One region of the Halobacillus seohaensis genome, then DNA from elsewhere that is predicted to be linked to it. Evidence: riboswitches for the same ligand, from Rfam matches in the RefSeq annotation. Region 1 holds a riboswitch; the other holds the start of a gene.

Region 1 (3,155 bases):
GGTTGGGGAAGTGGTGCGATTCCGTGATCGTTTGCACCAATTGAAAATGATGAATCAAGAGATGACTGAACAGACTGCGATTGAAGCATGAATTCCTGGTAAAGGGGAGTAATTGTATATGCAAGTGTGACCGCTTGAAAGAGTTGACACAGTTTTTGCTTATTAAAATACAACACTTTTTTCCAGTTAAGGCTGCCCTTATATTTGTAACAATATCCGATGCTCACGAAAAGGGTATACATACTAATAGTTATGCACATTGACGAAGTTGTGCTTGTTGCGCTAACTTAGCAGGATTGTTGAAGACTCGATTCCGAGATGATTGTGTGGAGAAAGGGGCGGTGGGGAAGGAGTCGCTTTCCGTGGGCGTGCGCTGAGCCTCCTCAGGCTAACGCCTTCCGGGGTCTCATCTAACCCGCGTATCCCACAGGAGTCTCCCCCTTCCCCACCGCCCCTTGCCTTATGTTTCTATCGAAATCGTGCCGTTCTACCGTCCCTGTTAAAGCATGAGATATCTGATATAACGCCAATTGAAGCCTGATACAGATCAGGGGATAGGGCCATCACAGATTGAGCCATTAGATAAGTTAAAAATCGGGTGTGATAGCGTGTTTATAGGAAGGATAGGAGATTACCTGTTGTGTATGCCTACCCCATCCCCCATGCTCCGATGAAAAGCAACGGAACCACGATTCTTTTATTGAATAATCCGAAGCTTTAAGCGATAGGCAAGAAGGCACCTTCCAGCGCAATTCTCACTCGTAAGGAATGCTTTTCACTTGAATCACCACATCTGATGCTTCCGTTCTCCTCACGAAAGCAAGAAGGTCCGGGAAATTATGAGACTCCTGTGGGATGAACATGATCGGTGAGATCCCGCAAGGCGTAGCCTGAGGAAGCTCACCTCATGTCCACGGAAAGCGAGTGATTTCCCGGACCTTCTAACGCCAGCCTTGGTAACGGAAACCACCGTATAAATCAGGACAATGATTAACAAATGTTTTGTTATTAGAGGCTGCAATTCACTATGAAATGGGGACCATACCTACTATTTACAGGAATCTTAATGGAAGGTATGGAAAAATTCGTAGGTGATCTTCAACTAAGTGATGATCAAGAGTTTGTCATTTGTGATTATTTAAGAGGTCACCCTAATCTAGTCCACCTGTTAAAGGAACGAGTGGAGGAGGCTGTGAAAACTGAACGCTTTTTGGTTTCCAATGAAACTGTGCAATGATCGGAAGAACTGTATCGTTATATACAAGAGGACAAACAGTACACCGATAACTTTTAGGTGCTGTTTGTCCTCTTGTATGGTGTTAAGAAACGGAACAAAAATCGGCAGTCAAAAAAATTTTCTGATTTTTAAAACCGACTAAAACACTAGGGATAGAAGGGTTTTGGTCGGTTTTTAATCAAAAACACCTTGAAAACGGCTTTGACAGCATCAAATCCATGATGTATATTTCCAATTAATCACATAAAAATTTTCTTATCTAGAGAGGTGGAGGGACTGGCCCTTGGAAGCTTCGGCATCAGACTTTGTTTTGAAGTACTGTGCTAATTCCAGCAGGCACTATTGCTTGAGAGATAAGAAGAGGATTCGATTTCTCATCCTCTTCTTATCATTTATATAGGAAGAGGATTTTTTAATTAAAACTGACTTAAATAACTAGAGGTAGAACGGCTATATCGCATTGTGCTTCTTTTTTGACTATAAGAGGGGGATATATATGAGTAATCAAGTCATCACATACGATTCATTTTCCGAGGACCCTTTTAATGGGGGTTATGCAAACGAAAAGAAAAAAGGGGCTCTAGAAGTATTGGAGTGGGGTTACCAGACTTATGATGACATCGTGTATGCTTGCAGTTTTGGAGCAGAAGGTATCGTACTTCTCGATTTGATCTCACAAGTAAAAAAAGATGCACACATCGTGTTTCTCGATACCGATGTTCATTTTCAAGAGACTTATGACCTTATTGATCAAATAAAAAGTCGTTTTCCTGAGCTGCAAATTACGATGAAAAAGGCAGATCTAACCTTAGAAGAACAGGCACAGAAGCATGGAGAAAAACTATGGAATACGAATCCGAACCAGTGTTGCTTTATTAGAAAAATCAAACCATTAGAAGATGCTCTAGAGGGAGCAACCGCTTGGGTATCCGGGTTAAGAAGGGAACAATCTCCGAGTAGAAGTAAAACAGACTTTATAAATAAAGATGACCGTTTTCGTTCCATTAAAATTTGCCCATTAATCCATTGGACGTGGGAGGATGTATGGAATCATATAAAAGAAAATAACCTTCCCTATAATGATCTTCATGATCAGGGCTATGCAAGCATCGGATGCATGCCATGCACTTCTCCATCTGACAACCCCAATGATCGTTCGGGTAGATGGCAAGGGTTTGAGAAGACAGAATGCGGGCTTCACGGTCCGTCCACTAAGGATTCCCTTTCATGACACTTATCATTTTATGTTTAGTAGCTGCTCATTTCTTTGCCTTTAATGTGGGAGCTAGTGGATCAGCTGCTACTATGGGGATTGTATATGGGGCTCGAGTTATTAAAAAGAAACGAATAGCTCTACTACTTAGTGGTGTGGGAGGATTGCTTGGGGCTTTGTGGGGAGGAGAAGTTGTTGATACCATCGGGAAAGGGTTAATTTCTTCAGACAAACTAACCATTCAAGCTGCAGCCATCATTCTATTTGTATCAGCTATTACGTTATGTTTCACAAACATCATAGGCATCCCTCTTTCCACAAGTGAGGTTACGATAGGAGCGATCGTTGGTGTAGGTATTTCCTTGCAGCAGCTTTATTTAAGGAATTTATTAGAAATTATCGCCTTCTGGGTGATAATTCCGGTGGCAGCTTTTTTCATCACGTTTATATCTGGAATGTTATTGAAACGTCTTAAGGATAAATTCCCCGCTTTTTTACCATCGAATAAACTAACGAAACTGTTATCGATTCTACTCATCATCACAGGCTTGTTAGAAGCATTTGCTGCAGGTATGAATAACGTAGCAAACGCCATTGGCCCACTCGTCGGTGCTGATGTTTTAAATAAAAATATTGGACTGCTGACTGGAGGTATTTTCATTGCCCTCGGAAGTCTGCTCTTAGGTGGTAAAGTCCTTGAGACGA
Region 2 (3,155 bases), on a different contig from region 1:
TCATCTTTCCGCAAACCATGACGTCTTAACAATTTATCGATCGCGTCAGACGGTTTTGTATGAAGGCTTGAATCTGGACCAGCCGTTTCTGACCAGCCAATAACACGAGCCAATGGTGTTTTGCCTATTTTCTTTGCATATTCTTCAGAAGCAACGAGTCCTACACTTGCTCCATCAGACATTTGTGAAGCATTTCCAGCAGTTACCGTACCGCCGTTTCGAAAGGCTGGTCGAAGTTGGCTCAATTTCTCAAGAGTGGACTTAGCCCGAATTCCCTCATCTTGAGAAACCTCTTCCTTTCCTGTATGTACGGCAACTATCTCATCATTGAGCCGCCCTTCTTCTTGGGCAGCAGCCGCCTTTAGTTGAGATCTTAAGGCAAATTCATCCTGCTCTTCACGTCCAATTGAATATTTTTCATTTTGTAAATCTGTTGATAATCCCATCGAAGTATCAGTAAGAGAACACCAAAGCCCATCATAAATTAACGTATCTGTGAACTCTACTGGTCCAGTAGCTAGTCCATTTCTAATCGGAGCCACATGCGGCGCATTTGTCATAGAGTCAAAGCCGCCTACTACATATAATTGACCTTCAGCAAGCTGAACTCGTCTCGTTGCATCCGCAATAGATGCTACTCCAGCTAAGCAAACATTGTTAATCGTAATCGCCGGAGTCGACCAGGAGATTCCTGATTTCGCAGCTACCGTTCGCGCAGGATTCTGTCCTTGTCCTGCCTGAATAACTTGCGCCAAAATAACACCGTCCGCTTCTTTTGCCTCAGGCACACGACGAAGTAGTTGCTCTGTTGCCTGAACTCCAAGATCCTTCGCACCTAGCTTCGCTAAACCGCCTTTCCACTTTCCAAATGGCGTTCGAACTCCTTCTAAAATAACTACTCCCATAAGGGCACCTCCCTTTAATAATCAAATTCCTTTACTTTCCATTTATCCTCTTCCATTTCCACTTTTCCATCAGTAAACCGCTGTTCTTTAAACGGATCTCCATAATGGTGAAAACCATTCTCTTCCCAATACCCAGACTGATCGGATACTCGAAACTCAAAGCCACGCACCCACTTCACACTTTTCCAAAAGTAAAGATGCGGAACAATTAGACGAAAAGGCCAGCCGTGTTTTTCAGTAAGCGGCTTTCCGTTGTACGAATGGGCAAGCATCACATCTTTTTCGTATAATTCCTTAATTGGCAAATTCGCTGTGTAACCATAATCTCCGTGAATCAAAACATGCTGAGCTTCATTCTTGATCCCGAGAAAAGGCAGTAAATCCTTAAGAAGCAAACCTTCAAACTCATTATCAAATTTAGACCATCTTGTCACACAATGAATATCTGCAGTGATCTTAGACTGAGGCAGTTTCCTTAAATCATCATAAGAAAAGGTTAAGTTTTCTTTCACTATCCCATTGATAAAAAAACTCCACTGCTCCAAATCGTACGAAGGAACTTCACCTACTGTTAATATTGGGAATTTCTCTGTCAAAACCTGACCAGGAGGCAAACGGCCGCCAAAATCATCCTTTACTTCAGGTACTTTCGACCGTTTTAATCGCTCCGCCTTATCCATAACGCCATCACCTTCCTAATCCATTCCATATAAAAAGCCTCTTTCGCAATGAAAGAGGCAGAAGATTTTGCTTCAACCTCTCTCATCTCCCGGACACACTTTTGTCCGTTGGAAGTAGCACCGTTGTCATAAGACCGGTTGCCGGGCGTCGAAGGGCCAAATCCCTCAGCCTGCTCTAGATAAGAGTGGTAATCGATATGAAGTTAATTGCCATACTACAAATAAATAAGATGAAAGTCAATAATATTTAGAAAATTCCGCGAAAGTTCCTATTACTTAAGATGTTGTTTCGCCAACTTCAGTTGTTCCCTCACTTGCTCAAATCCAGTGCCGCCCTCACTTATACGCGCGGCCACTACATGGTCTGGTGCCAATTTTTCATAAATATCATCCTCAAACAAGTCAGAAAACTCTTTGTACTCCTCAAGCGTCAAATCAAGCAAATATTTCTGCTTCTGGATCGAGTAAAGCACTATCTGACCTATTACCTCATGAGCCTGACGGAACGGAAGACCTTTCACAGCTAAGTAATCCGCAATATCTGTCGCGTTCGAATAATCTTCATTCACTGCCTGACGCATATTAGAACTTTTTACTTCCATAGAAGAAAGCATAGGCGCTAGCAACGACAACGCACCATCAAGCGTATCAACCGTATCAAACATACCTTCCTTGTCCTCCTGCATATCCTTATTGTACGCAAGCGGAAGACCTTTAAGGAGCGTCAATAACCCCATCAAGTTGCCGTAAATACGACCCGTCTTTCCACGCAAAAGCTCAGGAACATCAGGATTCTTCTTCTGCGGCATAATACTAGATCCCGTACAAAACGCATCATCCAATTCCACGAAATCAAATTCCTGACTACTCCAAAGAATCAATTCATCCGAAAGTCTAGAAATATGGGTGATTAAAATGGAAGAGATCGACAAGAATTCCAGAATAAAATCCCGATCACTGACGGCGTCCAATGAGTTTGGATAAACGTTTTCAAATCCGAGTGTCTCAGCCGCCATCTTCCTATCGACAGGATAAGGCGTTCCAGCAAGCGCTGCTGCACCAAGCGGAGACCAATCAATACGCTTCACACTATCTTTCAAGCGTTCCTTATCACGTTCAAACATCCAGAAATACGCCAGAAGGTGATGAGCGAATGAAACAGGCTGCGCTCTTTGCAAGTGAGTGTATCCTGGAAGAATCGTGTCCACATGAGATTCTGCTTGACTTGCCAGTGCATTTTGAACCGCTTCAACTAGCTGAATCAAATAGTTCGTTTTTTCCTTGAGGTATAAATGCATATCTGTTGCTACTTGATCATTACGGCTTCTGCCTGTATGCAGTTTCCCACCAACAGGACCAATTTCATCAATTAATAGTTTTTCAATATTCATATGAATATCTTCATGTTCAACAGAAAATTCTACCTCATCATTTTCAATTTTCTTCTGAATGATGTGCAGTCCTTCGGTAATTTGTGCAGATTCCTCTTCTGTAATTATGCCACACTTACCAAGCATATCGACATGAGCCAGGCTACCTTGGATATCCTGTAATGCTAACTTAACGTCAA

The links. Region 1 has a riboswitch for S-adenosylmethionine ahead of ACFQIC_RS11945 (phosphoadenylyl-sulfate reductase). Riboswitches for the same ligand answer to the same signal wherever they lie in the genome.
Region 2: linked by a shared signal. The riboswitch ahead of ACFQIC_RS14855 (sulfite oxidase-like oxidoreductase) and the one ahead of ACFQIC_RS11945 (phosphoadenylyl-sulfate reductase) in region 1 are both predicted to bind S-adenosylmethionine.

Annotation. Positions count from the first base shown of each region.
Region 1 covers NZ_JBHSZV010000029.1:61,781-64,935, forward strand. The annotation lists gene cobA (uroporphyrinogen-III C-methyltransferase) at 1-91, shown strand, start outside; gene ACFQIC_RS11940 (hypothetical protein) at 1,028-1,237, shown strand; SAM riboswitch class I at 1,490-1,597, shown strand; gene ACFQIC_RS11945 (phosphoadenylyl-sulfate reductase) at 1,734-2,468, shown strand; gene ACFQIC_RS11950 (inorganic phosphate transporter) at 2,465-3,155, shown strand, end outside.
Region 2 covers NZ_JBHSZV010000038.1:17,896-21,050, forward strand. The annotation lists gene ACFQIC_RS14850 (acetyl-CoA C-acyltransferase) at 1-905, opposite strand, end outside; gene ACFQIC_RS14855 (sulfite oxidase-like oxidoreductase) at 920-1,585, opposite strand; SAM riboswitch class I at 1,665-1,771, opposite strand; gene argH (argininosuccinate lyase) at 1,858-3,155, opposite strand, start outside.